Regions from separate parts of the Vreelandella profundi genome, predicted to be linked through region 2. Evidence: predicted binding sites of a transcription regulator. Region 2 holds the regulator's gene; the other holds the start of a gene.
What was found. Region 2 encodes PhoB, which activates phosphate uptake and scavenging genes when phosphate is short. Its sites were predicted from a motif close to TGTCATANNNNTGTCANA; they were not measured.
Positions count from the first base shown of each region.

Region 1 (7,442 bases), 780 kb from region 2:
GTGGTCGCCGCCGCCGATGCAGTGGGTCAAGATGCGCTCACCAATGCCGTTATCGTCAAACTCGTTAGAGTGATGCTACTGATTCCTTTTCTGCTGATTATCGGGCAATGGTGGAGTAAGCAGCATGCCTCTGACGCGAGCATTAAAACCGGAAAACTGGTTGTTCCCTGGTTTGCTTTTGGCTTTATGGCGGTGGTGGGTATTAATAGTTTCATGACGCTACCCAGCGTCCTGAGTCAGACGCTGATATTCGCAGGGCAAGTGGCGCTAGCGATGGCCATGGCCGCCTTGGGTTTCGGCACACGAATAGCGAAGCTCATGGAATTAGGTGTTCGTCCCTTTATTCTAGGACTGATTCTATTTGTGCTGTTAGTGGTGGGCGGCGGCTTGCTCAGCCAGCTACTCGTGGGCTAAGCCAGCGTTTTCATCAACACCTTCGATTTACGCGCGTGGTTATAGGCCTCACGTTTAAGCGGTGGCAAATCATCTAGGCTTGCGGCATGGAATCCACGTTCAACAAACCAGTGCGCGGTATGAGTAGTGAGCACGAACACCTCGCTAAGGCCGCGCTGGCGGGCACGGCGCTCTATGGCTTCCACTAAACGCTCGCCACGCTCGCCACCGCGGTAGCTGTCGTGTACCGCGACACAGGCCAGCTCGGCAATGCGCGTATCCGGGAACACATGTAGCGCGGCGCAGCCAATCACCATGCCATCCCGCTCAATGACCATGTAATCATCGATGTCGTGCTCCAGGCGCTCTCTTGAGCGCGCAACCAGCATACCGCGGCGCTCTAATGGCTCTAAAAGCTCCAGCAAGCCCGCCACGTCGTTGAGCGTGGCCGGGCGCAGCTGCTCATAACGATGCTGAGTAATCATGGTGCCCACGCCGTCGCGGGTGAACAGCTCGCCCAGCAAAGCGTCATGGTTGCGCCAGGAAAGTAGATGCGTGCGCGCCACGCCCTGCCTTGCGGCGGTGCAGGCGGCCTGTAAATGACGGGCTAACTCGCTGCCTGGCAGCGCGGCGCTTATGCGCGGCTCTGCTTCTGCCGGAGAAAGCTGGCGCAGCAGTGCACCATCCTCATCGTCTAAGCCTTCGGACTCACCGAGCAAAATCAGTTTATCGGCTTTTAGCGCCACGGCGGCGTGCTGGGCAACTTCGGCGGCCTCCAGGTCAAACACCTCGCCCGTACTTGAAAAGCCTAGCGGCGGCAGCAGCACTAACGAGCCCTTCTCCAGCAGGCCTTCAATGGCGCTGGCCCGCACGCGGCGCACTTCCCCGCCGTGGTCAAAGTCCACGCCTTCTCTTACGCCGAGCGGCTTAGCGGTGACGAGATTGCCCGAGATCACGCTGAGCTCTACGCCGTGTAGCGGCGTGCTGGGCAGTCCAAGGGAAAGCCGGGCCTCTAGCCACAGCCGTTGGTGCGCAGCGACTTGCTCCACGTGCACCATCACGGCGCGGTCGGCGACCCAGCGGCCATCAATACGCGTGGGCTCAACGCCCGCCATCGTTAAGGCTTCCTGCACCTGTGGGCGAGTGCCAAACACCACCACCAAACGCACGCCCAGCGTATGCAGCAGCGCTAAATCTTGAATCAGCTGCTCCCCGCGGCCAGAGGCCATCGCTTCGCCTTCAATTAAGATGACAAAGGTTCGCCCCCGATGCGCATTAATGTAGGGGGAAGCGTTACGAAACCAATCGACAAAGGGGAAGCGCGTATCCAAGGGCCGCTCTCCGGCAGCAGGTGAAAGAAACAGGCTGTTATCACGTTCAACTTGGCTACTTTAACAGAGCATAAAAAACAGCGGCACCTTCAATTGCATATCTGCTGATTCTCATGCAGATCGCAATGAAGAGTGCCGCCGTTATTTTTATGCCTGCTTGGCTTGTTTAGCCGAACTGGTTTAGTCGAACTGATTTACCAGAACTGGTTTAGCCGAACCGATTTGGTAGCACTGGCTTAGCCAAACATGCCTTTGAACATAAAGAAGAACAAAATAGCCAGGCCTGCGCCCGCGGGCAGCGTAATTAGCCACGAAATAGCAATGGTACCGATCACGCGCAGGTTAAGAGCCGCCATGCCGCGCGCTAAACCAACCCCCAGCACAGCGCCAACCAGGGTATGCGTCGTTGAGATAGGCAAGCCGGTACCCGAGGCCAGCACGACGGTGCTTGCAGCGGCCAGGGTGGCGGCGAAACCTCGGCTTGGAGTGAGTTCAGTAATGCCGGTACCCACTGTCGCAATCACTCTGTGCCCGTAGGTCACAAGGCCTACCACGATCCCCGCACCGCCCAGCATAAGCACCCACCAGGGCACTAGCGCGGCGCTGTCGATCACGCCGTCGCTACGTACAACGCTAATGACCGCGGCTAGAGGGCCCACTGCGTTGGCTACGTCATTCGAGCCGTGCGCAAACGCCATTGCACAAGCGGTGAAGATCATCAGAACGCCAAACACGCGCTCAACGTTAGCGTAGCCAAAGTGGTCGTTCGCATTTTGCTCGAACTTAATGCGTCGCTGCATAACGATGCCCAGGCCCATAATGGCGATGCCGAGCACAATCGAAAGCAACAAGCTTTGCCCAAAGCTGAGGTTCAAACCTACGTGCGACAAGCCTTTGGTCAGCGTGACCATCGAGACAATAAAGCCTACCAGGAAAACGTAACCGGGTACGTAGCGCTTAGCCGCTGCAAGCGGGTCGCTGCTTTCAAAAATCAGATGCTGAACAGACTTAAAGAGGACATAGGCGATGGTACCCGCGAGCAGCGGCGAAATGAGCCAGCTAGAGGCAATTTGACCTACCTTGCCCCACGCCACCGCATCAACCCCCAGGCCCACCGCGCCAAAACCGACGATAGCGCCCACAATAGAATGCGTGGTAGACACCGGCCAGCCGCGTGCTGAAGCAATCAACAACCAAATGGCGGCAGCTAACAGTGCAGACAACATGCCGTAAACTAATAGTTCAGGATTAGCTTCTAATAATACCGGGTCGAGTATCCCTCCACGAATGGTAGCGGTGACCTCACCGCCGGCCAGCCATGCGCCCAGAAATTCAAAGACAACGGCAATAAGGATGGCTTGCTTGATGGTGATCGCTTTCGATCCCACCGAGGTCCCCATGGCATTGGCTACATCGTTTGCGCCAACGCCCCAAGCCATAAAGAAGCCGAACAAGCAGGCCAGGATAATGAAGATTTCACCGTGCTGGGCAATAATCAGCATACAAGTCCCCTTAGCGGGCTGTCAGAATCTGTAAGCGGCTACCCACGCGCTCGGCGCGGTCAGATAATTCACCCACCCATTCAATGATTTTATAAAGAAAAATCACATCGACGGGTGGCAGCTGACTTTCAAGCGCGAAAAGCTGGCGACGAATAGTCACCTGCTGGTCATCGGCCTGGTGTTCGAGAATATGCAGTTCACGGATCATTCGATGCATGACATCAGCGACGTTACGTCCAAAGCCTGATTCAAGCAGATCTTTGAGCTCTTCCAACGCTTGGCGAGCTTGCGCAACACAGGCAACGCTTGTGCAGATATAATCGCGCATCGGCTCAGCCAGCTCATCCGGCACGCGCATTTTACGGCCCATCATAATGCCGGTAATGTCGCGCACCTTATTGGCGATTTTGTCCTGTACGCTAATGAGATCGAGCAGATCAGACCGCGACACCGGTAAAAACATAGTGTTGGGCAGGTTCAATCGCAACTCAGTTTTCAGCGTATCAGCGTCATGCTCTAAGCGAGTGACGTTTTCGCGCAGCTCAGCCGCTTTGACCCAGTCGTCAGCCAGGGTTGCCTCGAAAAACGGCAATAGCTGGTCGGCACATTCATTCGCCTTGACGATATGGGCCAATAACGGCTGGAATGGCGAGCGGCCAAACATCGAAGAAAAAGGATTGGAGGTAACCATAATGCCTTTTAGCCTGTTTTCGGAAAGCCTGGAAATGGCGGCGCCAGTATAAAGAGTGCGCTCGCCGCCGTCATGAAAAGTTCATAAATGTAATCAAATATTCATCTATATGTCACGATAACGAGGTGGCGATTGCCATGAAAACCCCAACTCCTCTAGAAGTAGAGATTAAGCTGGCGCTGCCCCCCACTGGGCCGGCTGCGTTAAACCAACACCCGCTTCTGGCCTCACTTCCCGTCTCTCAACACACGTTGACCAACACCTATTTTGATACCCCGTCAGGCGATTTAGCCAAGGCACGTATTGCCGTTCGCCTGCGCGAAATCGATGGCATCTTGCTGCACACTGTCAAAACAGCAGGCCAAGGTAGTGGCGGGCTTTCTCAGCGTCAAGAGTGGGAATGGCAAGTTTCGGGCCCGCAATTAGACCTCTCGGCGCTTGCCAAGCTGCCACCGTTTCAAGGCGAGCTTGCGCAGGCGCTACCCGCACTAGTGCCACAGCTACGCACTGACTTCACGCGGCGCAGCTGGCAGTTAACTAGCGGCCTTTCGAGCACCGCTTTAACAGATACTAGCAGCCATATTGAGCTGGTATTAGATGAAGGCGAAATTATTAGCGGCGGCTACCGCACGCCTATCTGTGAAATAGAGCTTGAGTTAAAAAAGGGCGACCCAGAAACGCTTTGGACACTGGCACTTCAGCTTGCCGAGCAGGTTCCCCTGCGCCCATCAGACAGCAGCAAAGCAGCGCGCGGCAATATGCTGAGCGCCCAGCACTGGCCTTTACCCGACGCGCAAACCCCCATTCAATGGCTACACCGCGCCACGCTAGCGCTAGATGCCTACCACGACAGCCAGCAAGCAAGCTTTCTAGCAGAAGCCCACCAGGCGATTCAAGCACTGGCGGAACATCCTGAGCTAGATACCCTTGAGCGCACTTACGCACAGACACTGCCTCTCGCTCTCGATGCCCAAGGCCAGCCACAGGCCGCTTACGGCAGCGCTGCGTTAGCACTCGCCTATCGCTTGGCGTACCAAACCGCGCTACGCTAGCGCTGATTTGAGGGCCCACTTCAGGATGATGCAATGAATTTTCACCTAACTCCAGGCACGGAAGGCCTGCGCAGCCGTCTGTTCCACATCATATTTGAGTCCGATACGCCGGGCGCGAAAGCATTTGATATCGCCTTGATTGTGGCTATTTTGGTGAGCGTCGCGGTGATTCTGCTGGGCAGTATTGAGATTTATGCCGAGCGCTACGGGAACATCTTTTTTTACACCGAATGGGTGCTGACGCTGCTGTTCAGCATTGAGCTGCTCATTCGCATCTACTGCCTGGAACGCCCGCTTCTCTATCTCAAAAGCTTTTATGGCATCGTCGACCTCATTGCGATTTTACCCACGTGGCTCGTTCTTTTGGTGCCCGGCGCCCACGCGCTGGTGATTGTGCGCCTGCTGCGGGTACTGCGGATTTTTCGTATTTTGCGCCTGATGGAGTTTGTCGGTGAAGCCAGCCTGTTAATAGACGCCCTGAAGCGCAGCATGCGCCAGATACTGCTGTTCTTCTTCTCTATTTTGATGGTGGTGACGCTATTTGCGGCCTTGATGTACACCATCGAATCGCCGGAGGCAGGCTTTACCAGCATTCCCATGTCGATGTATTGGGCTATCGTTAGCATGACGACCGTAGGCTATGGCGATATCGTCCCGATCACGCCACTAGGCAAAGCGATTACCATGGTGCTGATGTTACTCGGCTACTCGATCATTGCCGTGCCCACTGGGATTTTCTCGGCTCAGGTGATTCGCTCAATACGTGAAGATCGCCACTCGGAAGAAGCCTGCCCCGGCTGCGGACATGAGCAGCATGACCAACTCGCCCACTACTGCATGCGCTGTGGCACCTGGCTAGACGAGGACAGTGAAGACCCGCGCAAGAAAGATGAACAAAAGCAAGACGAACAAAAGCAAGATGAAGAAAAGTAAGACAAAGACTAAAACGCGCCCCAGGGCAACGAAACCTGGGGCGCGCAGTGCTCTTTTACTGGATTAGCAAGAGATCAAGGGGGTGGTCTCGGGATCACTCTCCTTCGAACGGCGCTTCCCAAGCATCTAGCTCGGCCTCACTCCAAGCACCGTAGGTCGCGTTGGGGAATACAATCCAGTCCTTGCCAAAACGCTCTGCATTATCGTTCACAAGGTCGTGCTGCTGGGCAAGGTCGGCACCTGCAAAATCAGCCGCAAAATCGTGCAGTGAATCGCCTAACTGCATGACCAGCGTATGGCTTTCAACCACCTCTGCGCGCCGCTCTTCTTTAGCGGGCCCCAGCAGCATCACGCTCTGCTCAGAGACCTGGGGCAGCGCTAACGCATTTAACGTGGCGATCGTGTCGGCTTCATTCTCCTGATAGCGATCAGAAACGTAAAAAATAGCCACGCCCTGCTCATCTGCGTAATCCAGGAACGCTTTGGCGCCCGGCATTAAACGCGGCTCACCTTCACGCTCCCAATGCTCCCAAGTATCCCAGGCGGTGTAGTCGTGGCACGCCTGCATGTCGCGAACCAGCAGCGCGCTATTGTCCAGCACCGTTTCGTCCAGGTCGGTAATGATAGCCAGGCCGTCGCTGCTACCATGTGCTTCAATTTGATCCTCAAGCCGATAGGTGGCGAGAGCAAAACCCTGACGCTGGAGGGCAGCAGCCTCAGCAGACTGCTGTTGATAGCGCAGGCCCATCGCATAAGCTTCCTGGGCACACATTCCTGCATCATTGCTATCCGCGTGGCTCGTCAGCGGTAGAGCAGTAAGGCTGGCTAGGGCAGCAAGGGTGCAGAGGCGAGGGGTGAAAGGCATCTTCATTGAATGATCTCCTGGGCTAGGCGATCTCAAAAAGACGAGGCGACTCCGCGCCTTAAAGGATCACGATTTATTATCGAAAAGAATCATTAGGATCATATTTTATTTTCATTGAACAATCAAACAACGAAAAAAGACAAACCTCTTCTCGATAATGCTACGAGCCGAGGATTTGCCTTGCAGAGAGCTTTTAGGCTACGAAAGGAGAGATATCGCCTCGCCCTTCACGAACGATTTTGGGCGGCAGCTCGCGCAGGTCAATAACGCTTGTTGGGTCTAAATGGCAGGCCCCACCGTCAATAATGGCGTCCAAATGGGCGCCAAAGCGCTCGCGAATTTCTTCCGGGTCGTTCATGGGCAAGGTCTCGCCCACCGGAATTAGCGTTACGCTCATCAACGGCTCACCCAGCGCGGCTAATAGCGCATGGGTGATGCGGTGATCCGGCACGCGCACGCCAATAGAGCGCCGCTTAGGATGCAGCAGCAGACGAGGCACCTCAGAAGTGGCATCTAAAATATACGTGTAAGGCCCTGGCGTATGGGCTTTCAGCAGCCGAAAAACGTCGTTGTCGACTTTAGCGTAAGTGCCGATTTCTGACAAATCAGAGCACACCAGCGTAAAGTTGTGCTTGTCGTCCAGCGAGCGCAACCATTTGATTTTCTCAACCGCTT
Region 1 is NZ_CP077941.1:674,645-682,086, reverse strand. It holds gene KUO20_RS03185 (YeiH family protein) at 1-414, shown strand, start outside; gene argA (amino-acid N-acetyltransferase) at 411-1,724, opposite strand; gene KUO20_RS03175 (inorganic phosphate transporter) at 1,961-3,226, opposite strand; gene KUO20_RS03170 (TIGR00153 family protein) at 3,237-3,917, opposite strand; gene KUO20_RS03165 (CYTH domain-containing protein) at 4,055-4,969, shown strand; gene KUO20_RS03160 (ion transporter) at 5,003-5,902, shown strand; gene KUO20_RS03155 (5'-nucleotidase, lipoprotein e(P4) family) at 5,997-6,773, opposite strand; gene KUO20_RS03150 (L-threonylcarbamoyladenylate synthase) at 6,961-7,442, opposite strand, start outside.
Region 1: the regulator PhoB is predicted to act here: its motif matches at 4,017-4,034, upstream of KUO20_RS03165 (CYTH domain-containing protein).

Region 2 (7,442 bases):
TACCGGTATCAGAAGCACTGCTAGACGGCGAGAAATCCATGCTGTCACCGTCATCACGCGTTAAATCACGCGGAGATACTCGCGTATCATTAGACGTGTTGCGCGAATGTGGTTCATCAAAAGCATCCTGCCCCACTGCACGATCCTTATTAAGCTCGATGGATGGGTGTGCCATTGCCAGCGGGCTGGCAACCAAGCCGAAAGAAATACCTACAATAGCGGCTTTTTTACCTAATTTTTTCAATAACATGGCGTTCTCCTCATTACTGCTACGTACCGCTAACGAGTAGTAGAAGTAACCGTTATCGCATTACTTCACAGCGGCTATCGTGTTCAACTAATTGTACGTGTTAGAAGTGCATACTGGATGCCAAAAAAATAAAAATATTTAAAATTACTTAAAAATCATATTCTTATTTAATTAACATTGGACACAAAAAAATGGCGCAGGCTGTTTTTATCAACAATAATGGTGCCGCTATTGCACATGTAGCGCATTGTCCTGCATACGATCATTGGCTTCTTCTAAATGAACCGTACTATTCGCCGCCCTATTAATGCTTAAGGGTTACTGAAGCCGGGGGCGGTTTTGACGTGAAGAACAGTATAAATAAAATGCTTTCATACAAAAAACTAGACCCCGCATAAGCGGGGCCCAAGACGTCATATAACTCTTTACGATTACAAATCGATTACCAAACTTGTCCATCGCCTTCGTCATGCGTTAAGTCTTTAGCCGTAAAATCTACATCAACGCTGGCACTCGTTGACTCAGGCTGAATAACCGCAGGACGATCGCCTTCATCATACATTAAGTCAGATGGGCTAAAGTCAGACTGAGCGACTGTGAGCTCTGACTGCGCCTGAATGGGTTCAATATCAACCGCACGGTCTTGGTTAGCTTTGATTGAAAAATTTGCAAAAGCAAAGGGGCTAGCCAATAACGTTAGTGAAATACCCACTAAAGCTACTTTTTTAACAAAAATATTTAACATTTTGACACTCCTGGAACTGTTGGTAACGCTGGCGTGGAAGAAGAAGCGCCTTGATGGCAAACTTTTAACTTAATCAACTTCCTTGCCCTTAGTAAGCACAAAGAATGCCACCTCTAGCATAAATTACAAAAAACGCCATTAATCAATAGTATATATTGCGTATGTTGCGCGCAATAATATAACGCAAAAACAATAATCGCACTAAATAATTGTGCACTAATGACACATGCGCAAATTTGTATGTGCCTTTTTGACACATAGACGATAAGAAGATGCAGAGGTTCTGTACTGTAAAAAGGATAGGAGTGAGCGGTATCACTAACGACGAGTGAACCTAGTCAGCCATATTTAATAAGAAAAACTAAGGGCAGGAAAAGCCAGCAGCGACGGAGAACGGAAAAACGGCTGACGGCAAAAAAAAACAAAGCCCCACCGGAGGTGAGGCTTAATGTCTAACTTGCAGATAGGTAATATTGACGTTAGCTTCCATTCCTTGTGCGGGGCTCCAACCTTGGATGCTACCCTGACTAACGTGCTGATTGCCTATTGATTCATCCTTGAATCCAAATATATCCCTATAGCAGAGCCTTTACAGACTCTTGGTACTGTCGTTCAGTACTATTTTTCAGAACTACAGTTACATACCGCTATTTTCTTCTGGTAACTCTTCTGTGCTTTCAAAATTAGCATCATCTGAGTTACTGGTAGACTCGGGCTCCATGTTGCTGGCGCCATCGCCTTCATCGTGCGTCAAATCGTGCTGGCCACGCTCACTAGCGGTATCCGTGTGGTTACCTTTCGGCTCCATCGCCTCATCATCCGCAGTAATGCCTTTATTCTGATCAATTGCCGTGCTTTGCTCAGATTCTGCGAACGCGAGTGGGCTAGCCATCAAGCCAAACGTTAAACCTAAAATGCCAGCTTTCTTGAGTAATTCCTTGGACATCATATTCCACCTCCGATCGCTGTTTAAACCGCTTAATTAAGAAAGAAAGGCTAATGTCAGCCAGCAATTCCTGCGGTCATCTCTCTTACTTATTTATAAATGTTGCAGCGGGCATGCCAAAAGCTGTCACTATTAATTAATTTTTAATAAAATCAATAATTTAATAAAAAATAAACCATAAAATAAATCTTAGTTAACGATTAAGCATGCCCAGAGAGTGTGTAAAAATGGCACATGAGCAAAGTTTTACCAATCTTGTATGCCAATATTGCACACTTCTACAGAGATTGTGCATAGCATCTACTTTCAGGGTGGGCTAAGGCGCGAAGCGGGGAATTTGCAGCGGAATAAGGCACCCTTACCCGGGTGAGATTCAATCAGAAGCTGCGCATCATGGCGCAGCAGCACGTGCTTGACAATGGCCAAGCCCAAACCTGTACCGCCCGTTGTCGTACTGCGCCCTTTATCAACGCGGTAGAAGCGTTCGGTCAGCCGAGGAATGTGCACCGGATCAATGCCCTCACCGTTGTCCTCAACCTCAATGCAAGCGCCGCCCGCTTGGCTATCTTGCCAGCGCAACGTGATGTGGCTCCCAGGCGGCGTATAGCGAACAGCGTTAAAAGCGAGATTAGAAATCGCGCTGCGCATTTCCTGCTCACTTCCGAGCAGGCGTGCATTGCTCTCAAGTGCAATGAGAATGGTATGCCGCTGACCCGATAGCGCTAGCGCATCATCACAAACGCTCTGCAGCAACGGCCCCAGCGACAAGGGCTGATGGTCCTTGCCACTTTGGTCAATTTCTAACCGGGACAGCAGCAATAGATCATTGACCAGATTCTGCATGCGCTGCGTCTGCTCCTGCATTTGGTAAATACCTTTACCCAAGCGCGGAGGTAGCTGCTCGGCAAGATCGCCATAGGTTTCTAAATAGCCGGAAAGAACGGTTAGCGGCGTACGCAGCTCGTGAGACACATTGGCCACAAAATCACGGCGCATCTGCTCCAAGCGATGCAGGCGCGTAATGTCTCTCGCCATCACTAGCCGCTCATCGTCGCCGTACAGGGTAATTTGGTACTGCAGAATGCATCGCTCATCAATGGGAGATGTCAGCGTTAGCGGTTCACTATAGTGACGGGCGTTGAAGTAGCTTATAAAGCCTGGATCGCGGAGTAAATTGGTAATGTGCTGACCACGGTCATGGGCCGTTTGCAGGCCTAGCATCGTGGTTGCGGCGCTGTTCCACCACTCTAGATCGCCATGGCGGTCGAGCATAACGACGCTGTCGCGCATCGCTTCTGACGACTCTTGAATACGCGCCAAGGTGGCACGCAGTCGACTTTGGGTAATACGCTGACTTTTTTGATAGCGGTATAAACGATCAAACAGTTCGCCCCATAGCCCCTTAGCAGCAGGCGGTTCATCATGGGGTTGCAGGGTTAGCCATCGATACAGCGCGCGCAGCTGCCGCAAGTGATAAAACAGGTACACTGCCAGTCCAGACGCCAGCCCAAGCCCTGCTTCATCCAATAGCCAGCCAATGCCTGTGCCCAGCGTGGCTAGCCAGGCCAGTTGCCACAGTTCACGGCTCCATAGACGCACATTTATACCCGTGAAGAGAAACGGTAACCGGTGCCCCGAACCGTTTGAATCAGATTTTGATGTGTTTCGCCCAGCGCTTTGCGCAACCGACGAATATGTACATCTACCGTGCGTTCTTCAACATACACGTTGCCACCCCACACTTGATCAAGCAGCTGGCTACGCGTGTAAGCGCGCTCCTGGTGCGTCATAAAGAACTGCAGCAGGCGATATTCCGTTGGGCCCATCTCAAGCGCCTTCCCATCGGTGCTGACGCGATGGCTCACCGGATCAAGCAGCAGTCCATTAACCTCGACGGGATCTTCAACACCGCGTGGCGTTGCGCGACGCAAAACGGCTTTAAGCCGCGCCACCAGCTCGCGAGGCGAAAAAGGCTTGGTGATATAGTCATCGGCGCCAGCTTCAAGCCCCTGAATCTTATTATCCTCTTCGCCTTTAGCGGTCAGCATAATAATAGGGATCTCAGCGGTGGCTTCTTCGCGCTTTAAGCGCCTAGCAAGCTCAATACCGCTGGTGCCAGGCATCATCCAATCAAGCAGCAGTAAATCAGGCTGGTGGTCGACGATCAAAGCATGAGCATCCTGAGCGTTATCCGCTTCGAGCACGCGATAGTCAGCCATTTCCAGCGCTACCGCAATCATCTCGCGGATCGGCGCCTCATCATCGACAATCAAAACGGTCTTGGCAGTCATACCAGAGCCTCAAGGTGTGCAAAGAGAGCTAGTTCAAATAAAAACAGCTCAATGACATATCGATGACGATAACACCATGACTTGATGACAGTTACATGACAGCGGCGGTTATTAGCCCGCCACAGGCCACCAACTTAACGCAATACCGGCGAAAATAAACAAACCTGACCAAAAATTATTGAGGAACGCCTGAAAGCACGCATCCCGGGCGCGGTGAAAAATTAACCGCTGCTGATGCAGAAAAGTGGCCGCCATTCCCACAAGACCTAACCAGAAAAAGCCGCCTAGACCCACTCGCCACCCCACCCACGCTAATAGCAGTAACGTCACCACCTGTAGCAAAGCAATAATGACGCGGTCCGCATTACCAAACAGCACGGCTGTCGATTTAATGCCGATTTTTAAATCATCGTCGCGGTCCACCATGGCGTACTGGGTGTCATACGCCACCGTCCAAACCACATTGGCAAAGAACAATAACCACGCCTCCAGCGGGACATAGCCGAGCACAGCGCCAAACGCCATGGGGATTGCCCAAGCAAAGGCGGCGCCCAGCACCACCTGAGGAAGGTGGGTGTAGCGCTTCATAAACGGATAAATAATCGCTAACAGCACGCCACCCAGCGAGAGCATCACCGTGAACCAATTGGTCAGCAGCACCAAAATGAAGGAAACGGCTATAAGCGCGATAAACAGCAGCTGGGCCTCGGTTTCGCTAATACGACCGGTGGCTAGAGGACGATTTTTAGTGCGCTTTACATGCCCATCAAAATGACGGTCGGCATAGTCATTCACCACACACCCCGCGGCACGCATGGCGTAAACGCCGGCAACAAAAATAAGCAGCACGTTTCGCCCCGGCACGCCCTGCGCGGCAATCCATAGCGCCCAAAGGGCTGGCCACATTAATAGCCACGTACCGATGGGCCGATCTAAGCGCATCAGTTGTAAAAAGTCTGCCACGCGAGCCAATCCCTTCGGCCGCAACAGTGAACGATCCATGCTTACCTCACGAAAAAGAAAACGCAGCCGTTAGCCTAGCGCGAAGGCAGATCAAGATCATCCGCCATCGCCAGCAAAAAATACTCTTGTACTAATAGCGACAGCCCGCCATGCGTAAAGACAGAGCGGCGACCCCAGGTACCGTCCTGCTCGATCCCATTTAGGCTAGCAAATGGCGGGCGTTGTGTTGTCGCCTCTAATGGCCCACGCACTAAATCTGGCTGCCGAAATAACCAGCTGCCTAACGAACGCTCGCCCAAACTGTCTAAACGCTGGCCTTTTAGCTGCGTCAACGGCGCTACTGAGCGCGCGACCACCCACGGCGTTTCATCTAAACACAGCGCTACTTCGCGCAGCCATGCATAGCGTTTAGGGCCAATGCCCAGCGCCTGTGCCTCATCGGGCAGCGGCCATCCCACACCTTGGCGCAGTAAACGCACCCGAAAAGACTTGCCGCCGCCTGCCGCTTTTAAACGAGCGGTTAACGAATCGGTGGAGGCTACCCACTGCCACCATGGAGAGCTCATTGCGGGGCGCGCCGCATGGACGGGTCGCCAGCGTGGAAAAAGATACGTTTGCCGGCCAGCGGATGGTGTCACCGAGTTCTCCAGGGCAATAATGGGAGCAGCTAGTGTAACATGGCGCTCTAACAGGCTTTTATTTCAGCAGCTCTTTCAGTAACTCTTTTAGCGACCTTTTGGATGTCTGCATGCCCGCACCGCATACACAGCTAACGTCAACGACGCCACTATCTTCTCGCGCTGCGCTGGTGATTATTGGCACGGGAATGGCAGGCATAGGTCTTGCTCGTGCATTGCGACGGCTGGGCGACACACGCTCCATCACACTGGTCAGCGCTGACAGCGGCGACGATTACAGCAAGCCCCTGCTTTCTACCGGCTTTAGCAAAGGATTAGCGCCCGAGAAATTAGCTCAGCGAAACGCCGCAGAGCTTGGCGAAGAGCTAAATGCCCGAATAGTTACCCACACCCCGGTCAGCGCACTGGATGTGGATAACCAGGCGATGCTTTTAGGCAATGCGCCAGGCCACGAGTGGCTGAGCTATGAAACACTGGTGTTAGCAACCGGTGCGGCACCCCGAATGCCTTTCAGCAGCGAGCCTAGCGTCGCTTCACGCTGTTTTACGGTCAACGATTTAGACGACTATCGCCGCTTTCATCAGGCGTTAAGTCGCGGAAATTCACGGGTAGCCATTGTAGGTGCCGGGCTAGTCGGCTGTGAGTTCGCTAACGACCTTCACGCCGGCGGCCACCCGGTGTCCGTCATTGCCCCCGAAGGCAATCTACTTGCGCGCCTGTTACCGCCACCATTAGGTCACGCCTTAGGCGATGCGTTCAGCGACGCGGGTATCCGACTTTTTTTAGGCCGCACAATTGAATCGATAGCGCTCAGCCACACCAATGACATTGCGCTCCATTTGGATAACGGCTCCGTGCTCAGCGCCGACATCATTTTGATGGCCACGGGCCTTGCCCCGCGCACCGCACTTGCCGAAGCAGCAGGGTTAACGGTGTCAGCTAGCGGCATTGTGGTAGATCGCCAGCTGCGCACATCGCACCCCAATATTTATGCGTTAGGCGATGTAGCCTGCGTCGATGGGGTGAACGCTATGTACGTACAGCCGCTGCAAGCCAGTGCCAAAGCCCTAGCGGCAACCCTGGCCGGCACCCCCACTCGCGTAAGCTTTGGCGCGTGGCCGGTCGTAGTTAAAACCCCGTTGTTGCCCGTGGTTGCCTACCCAGCTCCATCTCCTCCTGAGCGCTGGAGAATTGAAGGCGAAGGCGGCGATATCAGTGCCTTGGCAGAAGATAAAGACGGACGTTTGATTGGTTTTGCGTTGACAGGCGGCTGCGTGAGAAGGAAAGTGGAGCTTTCCAGAGCAGCACCTGCGCTGCTAGGCTGATTTTCGCCGCGTTCACGACTAGGCTAAATTAAGCTAACCTAGTCATGGTGACGCACCCAATAACATACCTTCGTTTTATACGTTCGATTTTTATCAAAGGGAGATTCCTTATGCGCAAACCTGAACTCGCTGCTGCTATCGCTGAAAGTGCCGACCTGTCTAAAGACAAAGCTGGCCAAGTACTGAATGTCATTCTGGATGAAATCACCAACAGCGTCGCCAAAGGTGAAGATGTTGCTCTGATTGGCTTTGGCACCTTTACGGTTCGCCAACGCGCTGCGCGT
Region 2 is NZ_CP077941.1:3,543,237-3,550,678, forward strand. It holds gene KUO20_RS16250 (hypothetical protein) at 1-250, opposite strand, end outside; gene KUO20_RS16255 (hypothetical protein) at 693-995, opposite strand; gene KUO20_RS16260 (hypothetical protein) at 1,633-1,944, opposite strand; gene phoR (phosphate regulon sensor histidine kinase PhoR) at 2,248-3,540, opposite strand; gene phoB (phosphate regulon transcriptional regulator PhoB) at 3,543-4,232, opposite strand; gene ubiA (4-hydroxybenzoate octaprenyltransferase) at 4,344-5,234, opposite strand; gene KUO20_RS16280 (chorismate--pyruvate lyase family protein) at 5,270-5,761, opposite strand; gene KUO20_RS16285 (NAD(P)/FAD-dependent oxidoreductase) at 5,944-7,158, shown strand; gene KUO20_RS16290 (HU family DNA-binding protein) at 7,269-7,442, shown strand, end outside.